DNA from 3 places in the Pectobacterium actinidiae genome. Region 2 is predicted to be linked to each of the others. Evidence: predicted binding sites of a transcription regulator. Region 2 holds the regulator's gene; each other region holds the start of a gene.
The links. The regulator CRP, encoded in region 2, controls carbon source genes, mostly activating them, when cyclic AMP is high. The targets are predictions, from matches to a motif close to ATGTGANNNNNNTCACAT.

Region 1: a site for CRP is predicted at 1,460-1,477, ahead of garD (galactarate dehydratase). Genes of this name have one in related genera too.
Region 3: a site for CRP is predicted at 1,645-1,662, ahead of cdd (cytidine deaminase). Genes of this name have one in related genera too.

Annotation. Positions count from the first base shown of each region.
Region 1 is NZ_JRMH01000001.1:3,636,020-3,639,307, reverse strand. Features, by position in the region: gene garD (galactarate dehydratase) at 1-1,291, opposite strand, end outside; gene KKH3_RS15675 (MFS transporter) at 1,845-3,197, shown strand.
Region 2 is NZ_JRMH01000002.1:53,181-56,468, forward strand. Features, by position in the region: gene KKH3_RS17845 (phosphoribulokinase) at 1-642, shown strand, start outside; gene KKH3_RS17850 (OsmC family protein) at 683-1,090, opposite strand; gene crp (cAMP-activated global transcriptional regulator CRP) at 1,464-2,096, shown strand; gene argD (bifunctional acetylornithine/succinyldiaminopimelate transaminase) at 2,238-3,288, opposite strand, start outside.
Region 3 is NZ_JRMH01000001.1:1,659,435-1,662,722, reverse strand. Features, by position in the region: gene KKH3_RS06855 (GH12 family glycosyl hydrolase domain-containing protein) at 1-226, shown strand, start outside; gene KKH3_RS06850 (CidA/LrgA family protein) at 448-855, shown strand; gene KKH3_RS06845 (CidB/LrgB family autolysis modulator) at 855-1,550, shown strand; gene cdd (cytidine deaminase) at 1,721-2,611, shown strand; gene KKH3_RS06835 (NAD-dependent malic enzyme) at 2,820-3,288, shown strand, end outside.

The sequences.
Region 1 (3,288 bases), on a different contig from region 2:
CAGAAGCAAGCTGCTGAGTGCCGCACACGAAATCACTGGCTGGCGTTGCGGCGTAAATCAGCCCACGTTTGGTTGGACGCTGACCGGGGGACAGGACTTCGACAATCGCGCTGGTACCGGATTTGGCGATGGAGCCGAGCGCTTTTTCCACCACGTTCGCGAGGCCACCCTTTTTGTTGCCCGGTGATGGGTTGGCGCTACGATCGGTCTGGCCGCTGTCGAGGTAGTTATCGTACCAGGCCATTTCTTCCAACAGGCGTTTACCGACTTCCTCATTGATGACGCGCGGCGTTAACAGATGGATGGCGTCGCGCACTTCGGTCACTTCGGAGAACATGACGGTCGCACCGCAGCGTACCAACAGGTCAGATGCAAAACCAACGGCTGGGTTCGCGGTGACGCCGGAGAACGCATCGCTACCACCGCACTGCATGCCGACAACCAGCTCAGAGGCCGGACAGGTTTCACGCTGGCGTTTGTTCAACCGTTGCAGATGCTTGTCTGCCATCGTCAGAATATCATCCACCATCGATCTGAAACCAACGTGGTGCTCATCCTGCAAGCGGACAATGCTGGTGTCGTCAAGGGAGATGGCTTGTACATCAGACGTCCCTTCCAGCAGACGCTCCGGTTGCAATTTTTCACAGCCCAGACCGACTACCAGTATCTCGCCGCCAAAATTCGGGTTCAGCGCCAGATTATGAATGGTTCGGATGGGAACCACCGCCGCAGGGGCATTGATTGCTACGCCACAGCCATAGAGATGATTGAGCGCGACCACGCCATCGACATTGGGATATCTCGGTAATAAATCACGCTCGATAATTTTGACGACATAGTCCACGACGCCTGCGACACAGTGCACGCTGGTGCTGATGCCCAACAGGTTTTTCGTACCTACGCTGCCATCGGCGTTGCGGTAACCTTCAAAGGTGTACCCTTCCAACGCAGGAAGCGCGGGGGGGATTTTGGTTGCTAGTGGCAGGGTTTCCAGTGCGGGAGCCTGAGGTAACTCGACCAGAGATTCATCGATCCAGCTTCCTTTGGCTATATCGCGCAGCGCATACCCAATAATTTCACCATAGCGGATGATTGCGCCTGATTTGGCGATATCCACAAGAGCCACTTTGTGGCCTTGCGGAACATGCTCAATTAATTCCAGATCATCATTAAAACGGGTTCCGGCACGTAAGCCATTATTATTAACAACAATGGCAACATTATCAGAATCGTGGACCTTAATATAAAGTGGCTGCTCTTGTGCAGCATTACTTTCTGATTTATCTGACATGATGCAAGCCTTTATTATTGGTTTATCAGAAACACGGTGGTAACGATTACCACGCTATTACTTCATTGCTCGCTAATGAGTATACGTGAGGTTCCCTTCTCGTACATTATGCAATTGACCTAAGCAGGCGCTTATTGTTTTCGATTTATCAGGCGAAGAACCAAATTTTGGTGAGTTTGATCACATTCTTCCTGTGCGCGGTTTTTAAGTCAGAAATGAAAATAATGTGTATGAATGTAAAAAGAGAATAGCGGTGTTTTTCGTGAAACACCTCGCACTATATAGGGCAAGTGCACCAACATATTCAAAAGGACATTTTTAATGTTGTGCTTTTATCTAGTGAGCAGTCAGTGGGTAAAAATTATAATGTTCCTGCGAGTTGAAGATGTCAGCTAATTACTCTGATGCTATATAGCCTGGCTATTCGCAAAAAATAAAAATGGGAATGTTAACTATACCCTAAATAATCCACTGATCTTCATTCTGATAACCCTACACCGTTATCTGTTATTCGGAATGAATGAGCGAACCGCGATTGAAGCAGGAGTTCATCATGAATACAGTAAGCTCAGCAGCTGGCGCGATACAAAAGAGAACAAACGCCCGCTACTGGATTGTCGTGATGTTGTTTATTGTCACGTCATTTAACTATGGCGACCGCGCCACTATCTCGATAGCGGGCTCCGCCATGTCAAAAGATATTGGCCTGGATGCTGTCGGTATGGGGTATATCTTCTCCGCATTTTCCTGGGCTTATGTTATTGGTCAAATCCCAGGTGGGTGGCTGCTTGATCGCTTTGGTTCCAAACGCGTCTACTTCTGGAGTATTTTTACCTGGTCACTCTTTACGTTGTTACAAGGGTTCGTTGATCTCTTTCCTACGACGTCATCTATTATCATTTCGCTATTCTTATTGCGCTTTATGGTGGGGATTTGTGAGTCGCCTTCTTTCCCTGGCAACAGCCGTATCGTCGCCGCCTGGTTCCCTGCACAGGAACGTGGTACTGCCGTAGCGATTTTTAACTCGGCGCAATATTTTGCGACGGTGATTTTCGCTCCTATCATGGGATGGTTGGTGCATGCTGTGGGTTGGGCGCATGTGTTCTGGTTCATGGGCGGGTTAGGTATCATCCTCAGCTTCGTCTGGCTGAAAGTGATCCACGATCCGAAAGATCACCCAGGAGTGAATCAGGCGGAACTGGATTATATCGAAGCGGGTGGCGCACTGATCAATATGGATGCGGCTGCTAGCAAGGCTAAGGTGCCAGCAGAAGAAAAATGGTCCCAGATTAAACAGTTGCTTACTTCACGGATGATGGTTGGTATTTATCTGGGGCAATATTGTATTAACGCTCTGACTTACTTCTTCATTACCTGGTTCCCTGTTTATCTGGTTCAGGCTAGAGGCATGTCAATTCTGAAGGCTGGTTTTGTCGCATCTGTCCCTGCAATCTGTGGTTTTGTGGGCGGGGTATTGGGCGGTGTGATTTCTGATTATCTAATGCGTCGTACCAATTCCCTGACTTTCGCCCGTAAGACGCCGATTGTCCTTGGTATGTTGCTTTCTATGTCGATGGTGATTTGTAACTATGTTTCGACAGAATGGGTGGTTATTGCATTCATGTCGCTGGCATTCTTCGGTAAAGGGATTGGTGCACTAGGCTGGGCAGTCATGGCAGATACCGCACCAAAAGAAATCAGCGGTCTGAGTGGCGGCCTGTTTAATATGTTTGGCAATATCTCCGGTATCGTGACCCCAATTGCTATCGGTTATATCGTAGGAATGACAGGCTCTTTTAATGGTGGCTTAGTTTATGTCGGTATCCATGCTGCGTTTGCCATCATCAGCTACCTATTCATCGTGCAAAATATTGAACGCATCGAATTGAAGCCGTTTGTTAAATAATTACCGGATGCATTAATACTAGAGTGATGCATCGTTATGTCAGCGTTCTGGGGTTATTTGGCACCTTGGCCTGCTTACAGATAAAGACGTG
Region 2 (3,288 bases):
AGCCTGCTGGAACAGTCGTTTATCGAATATGGCCTGCACGGGCGCGGTCAGACGCGTAAATATCTGCATACCTACGATGAAGCGATTCCCTATAATCAGGTTCCTGGGACGTTCACGCCGTGGGAACCGATGCCGGAACCCACTGACATCCTGTTCTATGAAGGGCTGCACGGCGGCGTGGTCACCGAGCAAAACGACGTGGCACAGCATGTCGATTTGCTCGTCGGCGTGGTGCCAATCGTCAACCTGGAATGGATTCAAAAGCTGATTCGTGACGTCAATGAGCGCGGCCACTCGCGTGAAGCGGTGATGGATTCGGTCGTCCGCTCGATGGAAGACTACATCACCTATATCACGCCACAGTTCTCTCGCACACACATCAATTTCCAGCGCGTGCCCACCGTGGACACCTCCAACCCGTTCGCCGCCAAGTCGATTCCCTCACTGGACGAAAGCTTCGTGGTGATTCATTTTCAGGGGCTGGATAATATTGATTATCCCTATCTGCTCGCCATGTTGCAGGGGTCATTTATCTCCCACATCAACACGCTGGTCGTTCCCGGCGGGAAGATGGGCTTGGCGATGGAATTAATCATGGCACCGCTGGTGCAGCGGCTGATAGAAGGGAAAACGATCGAATAAGCAAAACCGGGCACGGCAGCGTCGTGCCCAGAGAAAGCGATTAAGCCAGCACCCGAATTTCGTGACTGTGCGTCACCTCAACGGCTTTACCCAGCATCAATGCCACAGAACAGTACTTTTCCGCCGACAGGGCGACGGCTCGTTCGACAACGTTATCGGTCAGTCCTTTTCCCGTCACGATAAAATGCAGATTGATGTGGGTAAATAAACGCGGCGCGTCAGACCGACGCTCTGACGTTAATTTCACCTCACAATCCGCCACATCGTTGCGACCTTTTTGTAGAATCGACACCACGTCAATCGCACTGCATCCTCCTACGGACATCAATACCATTTCCATCGGACTGGGCGCTTTATCGCCAGAATTGCCGTCCATCAAAATCTGATGCCCTGATGCGGATTCGCCCAAAAACGTTAAGCCTTCAACCCATTTTACCCGAGCCTGCATGATGCCTCTCCACTAAAAATTTTTTGAAAATTTATATCGTTACTGTACAAAAACCAGCGTTAATCAGAGCTTTGTCATGCTGAAGCGAGACAACACAAGACACATCCTTAAAGCTGTGTTAAAACGAAAATAGAATAGACCTTTTCTGGACAAACCCAGAAACGAAGAAGATGATTACGTGGCCAGATATACCCAGCCACGTTTACGATGCGGCAAGGCAGCAACCGGAAAATCAAGGGTACAGTGGTTCCAGTATATTCCCTGACGTCATTCTGCCTAGACTGAATTTTATTTTTTAGCAGTTAAACACGCCGTACAGGGAACTCTGACCCCTGTAATTTGCGCAGTGAATTACAACAGAGGATGATAGCGAATGGTTCTCGGCAAACCGCAAACAGACCCAACTCTCGAATGGTTCCTTTCCCATTGTCATATCCACAAGTATCCATCGAAGAGCACGCTTATTCACCAAGGTGAAAAAGCAGAAACGCTTTACTACATCGTGAAAGGCTCTGTCGCAGTGCTAATCAAAGATGAAGAAGGCAAGGAGATGATCCTCTCCTACCTCAATCAGGGCGATTTTATCGGCGAGCTAGGCCTGTTTGAAGAAGGTCAGGAGCGTAGCGCCTGGGTTCGGGCAAAAACCGCCTGTGAAGTGGCTGAAATTTCCTATAAAAAATTCCGCCAGCTCATCCAGGTTAACCCGGATATCCTCATGCGTCTGTCAGCCCAAATGGCAAGCAGACTTCAAGTTACCTCTGAGAAAGTCGGCAACCTCGCCTTCCTTGATGTGACTGGCCGTATTGCTCAAACCCTACTCAACCTGGCCAAACAACCTGATGCCATGACGCATCCAGATGGCATGCAAATTAAAATTACCCGTCAGGAAATTGGGCAAATCGTTGGCTGCTCGCGTGAAACCGTGGGTCGCATTCTGAAAATGTTAGAAGACCAGAACCTGATCTCTGCACACGGTAAAACGATTGTCGTTTACGGCACTCGCTAACCCGCTGTCGCTGTACCCTACCAATAAAAAAGCGTGAAGCCTCGGCCTCACGCTTTTTTTATGGCATGCCATCCCTGGCCGCCCCCTTTCGGGTCGTTGCTAACGCAACGTTAAAACGTTCCCTACGTTTTTTATGTCTAATCAGTTTGCTGTCTTAACGACCTGCGCGACGGCGTTGGCGAATTTCTCCATCCCCTGCGCAATATCGTCTTCATCAATGATCAACGAGGGTACAAAACGGATCACGTTAGGCCCAGCCATCAGAACCATCAACCCCTGAGCCGTTGCTGCGGCCAGAAACTCACCCGCACGGCCATGCCACTGCGGTTTCAGTTCTGCACCCAGCAGCAGCCCCATACCGCGAACCTGTTCGAATACGCCGTACTGCTGATTGATTTTCTCAAGCTCACTGACAAACCGATCGTGACGATCCGCCACGCCTGATAACACTTCCGGCGTGTTAATGATATCCAGCGCCGCTTCCGCTACGGCACAAGCCAACGGATTACCGCCATAAGTGGTGCCGTGTACCCCAACCGTCATGGCCGATGCGATCTCTTCCGTCGTCAGCATTGCACTAATCGGGAAGCCGCCACCCAGCGCTTTCGCGGTCGTGAGAATATCCGGCGTGATGCCATAGTGCATGTAGCTGAATAATTTACCGGTACGTCCCATCCCGCTCTGTACTTCATCAAACACCAGCAGCGCCTTATGCTGATCGCACAGATCGCGCACGCCTTGTAAAAATTCAGGCGTCGCAGGCGTAATACCACCCTCACCCTGAATCGGCTCCAGCACGACTGCACAGGTGTGATCGTCCATCACCGCTTTGACCGCCGCCAGATCGTTGAAGGGAACATGGACAATATCCGCAGGCTTAGGCCCGAAACCATCGGCATATTTAGGCTGTCCGCCAACCGAGACGGTGAACAGCGTCCGGCCATGAAACGCATTATAGAAAGCGATGATCTTGGTTTTATACGGACTATGGCGTTTAACCGCATAGTGGCGCGCCAGCTTAAAGGCAGCTTCGTTAGCCTCAGCACCGGAATTAACAAAGAACACGCGGTCGGCAAAAGTGGCATCAATCAATTTGCTGGCGAGGCGTAGCGCAGGTTCGTTGGTGAAGATATTGCTGGTGTGCCACAGCTTTTCACCCTGCTGTTGCAATGCATTCACCAGCGCAGGATGA
Region 3 (3,288 bases), on a different contig from region 2:
CTGGATCAACGCCGGTAACGGTAAAGGGTGGAATGTCTTTTCCTTTGTGCGTACTTCCAATACCAATAGTGCGTCACTCAATATTCGCCATTTCACCAACTATTTGGTGGGAACCAAGAAATGGATGAGTAATGCAAAATATATCAGCAGCGTTGAGTTTGGCACTGAGATCTTTGGTGGTGATGGGCAGATTGACATCACCAAGTGGAGCGTAGACGTAAAATAACACGCCTGTCGTCTCGATCATTTCCGGTTCAACGCCGACGCCCACACTGGCGCGGGGTTGAACCGAATTTATTCCATCGGCTTCTCGATTTCTGTCGGACCGGACAACTATCGCTCATCTTTTAGACGGATTTGCCTTCCCTTCCCAACAAAATTCGTGATCTATGGCACGTCAATTCCATTAGCGTTATGATAATGCTCTATGCTAATCAGGAATTTCCCATGCGTAATACGTTCATCGTTTGCTGGCAGTATTTACGCGCTTTCGCATTGATTTATCTCTGCCTGCTGGCAGGCAATGCGGTATCCGCGTTACTTCCGTTCACTATCCCCGGCAGTATCATCGGCATGCTGGTCTTGTTCACCCTGCTTACCTCGCAAATTCTGCCCGCACAGTGGGTCAAACCGGGCTGCCATCTGCTTATTCGTCACATGGCGCTGCTGTTCGTCCCTATCGGCGTCGGGGTGATGAATTATTACGAGCTGGTCAGCCAACAGTTTGGCCCCATCGTGGTTTCCTGCCTGATCAGTACCTTTATTGTGATGTTGGTTGTGGGTTTCAGTACCCAGATAATGCAGCGTGAACGAGCCGTGGCTGGCGATCGCACGCCGCCGAAGGATAACGAATAATGTTCAGCTATTTGTGGTGGTCACTGCCCCTCACTCTGATAGTCTTTTTCGCCGCGCGCAAACTGGCCGTACTGACCAGAATTTCACTGTTGAACCCACTGCTGGTGTCGATGGCGATTATTATTCCGCTGCTGTTGGTATTGAAGATTCCCTACGAGCACTATTTTCAGGGCAGCAAAGTCCTTAACGACCTGCTGCAACCCGCGGTGGTCGCGCTGGCATTCCCGCTTTACGAACAGTTGCATCAAATTCGCGCGCGCTGGAAGTCAATCATCAGCGTATGCTTCATCGGTAGCCTAACCGCCATTATCTCCGGCACGCTGGTAGCGCTGTGGATGGGCGCATCGCCAGAAATAGCCGCCTCGGTGCTGCCTAAATCCGTCACCACACCGATTGCGATGGCCGTTGCCAGTTCTATTGGCGGGATCCCAGCTATCAGCGCCGTCTGCGTGATTTTTGTCGGTATTCTCGGCGCGGTCTTAGGCCACAGCCTGTTCAACCGCGTCGGAATCAAAACCAAAGCCGCACGTGGGCTGTCGATGGGCACCGCTTCGCACGCGCTCGGTACGGCACGCTGTGCAGAAGTTGATTATCAGGAAGGCGCATTCAGTTCGCTGGCGCTGGTCATCTGCGGAATCATCACGTCGCTGATTGCGCCGTTAGTCTTCCCTCTACTCTTGCATGTCGTTGGCTGAATCTCGCGGGGACGGTGCGTACCTTGCATCGTCCGCTATAAAATTGAGATTCATCTCGCATTTAGCAGTTAATTTGCATTCCTTTCATTCAACAAAGAGATTTTGATCACAAATTATTGCTACTCTGCTACTAACATGATGTCATTGACGGGTAAAAAGAGTACGCCAACATGCACCCACGATTTGAAAACGCCTTCCAGCAACTCCCTGACAGTCTGCAAGCTGCGATCGGTCCCTTGATCGATAAACCGGATTTCGCCGCCATGCTAACCGCTGACGACGTGAATGCCGTCTGTGAAGCCAGCCAGTTAGACGCCGACGCGTTGGCCTTTGCGCTATTACCGCTGGCGGCCACCTACGCCAAAGCGCCGATCTCGAATTTTCAGGTTGGCGCGATTGCACAAGGGCTTAGCGGCAATTTCTACTTTGGTGCCAACATGGAGTTCAGTGCCGTTCAGCTACAGCAAACGGTGCATGCCGAACAAAGCGCCATCAGCCATGCGTGGCTACGCAATGAGCATGGCTTGCGAACCGTGACCGTGAACTACACGCCGTGCGGCCACTGTCGCCAGTTTATGAATGAGTTGCGCAATGCGGCGTCGCTACGCATTCAGTTGCCGGGTCGCCAGCCTGCACTGCTCAGCCACTATCTGCCGGATGCTTTTGGCCCTGTCGATCTACAAATTGATACCTTATTAATGGATGCCGTCAACCACGGTGCGACCTTACACAATGTGGGCGTGCTGGCACGTCTGGGACTGGATGCCGCCAACCGTAGCCACGCGCCCTATAGCAAGGCGATCAGCGGCATTGCGCTGGAAACCGTAAGCGGCAACATTTATACCGGACGCTACGCAGAAAATGCGGCATTTAATCCTAGCCTGCCGCCTTTGCAAATCGCACTGAATCTGATGAACCTTGCCGGCGACGATCCGTGCACCATTAAACACGCGGCCGTCGTTGAGCGTCGCAATGCGGTTGTCAGCCACTGGGCTATTTCGCAAATTATGCTGGCCGAATTAGGCTGCACCGACATTGAACATCACTTTATTGGGGAATAACGGCAGAGGTGAGCGCACGATTTCAGCACAGGGAAGCGTGAAAAACGAGAGGTGAATCGATAAAGCCTGCATTTCCACTAAGATGCAAGCCATCTGTAACTATTTTAATTAACAATTTCTGTACATATTTTCTGGGTAATTTAAGATCCGCAACAGTTTTTATCGACAACACCTGAGTTTTTTTCTGTTATCCGAAGAGTAAAAAGTCATGGAATTAGAATACGAAAGCAAACGACCTCTCCATATTCCCTACGCTGGCCCAATATTGCTTGAATTTCCCCTGCTGAATAAAGGCAGTGCGTTTACCGAAGAAGAACGCGCTAACTTTAACCTGCATGGTCTGCTGCCTGAAGCCGTCGAAACCATCGAAGAACAGGCAGAACGCGCCTGGCGTCAGTATCAGGAATTCAAACACGATATTGAAAAACACGTTTACCTACGCAACATTCAGGATACCAACGAGACGCTGTTCTATCGCCTGTTGGACGGTCACCTCAGTGAGATGATGCCGATCATCTACACCCCGACCGTTGGCGAAGCCTGTGAACATTTCTCCGATATCTATCGTCGCGCTCGTGGCCTGTTTATCTCCTACCCTAACCGCGCACATATCGACGATATGCTGCAAAACGCCACCAAGCAGAACGTGAAAGTCATCGTTGTGACCGACGGTGAGC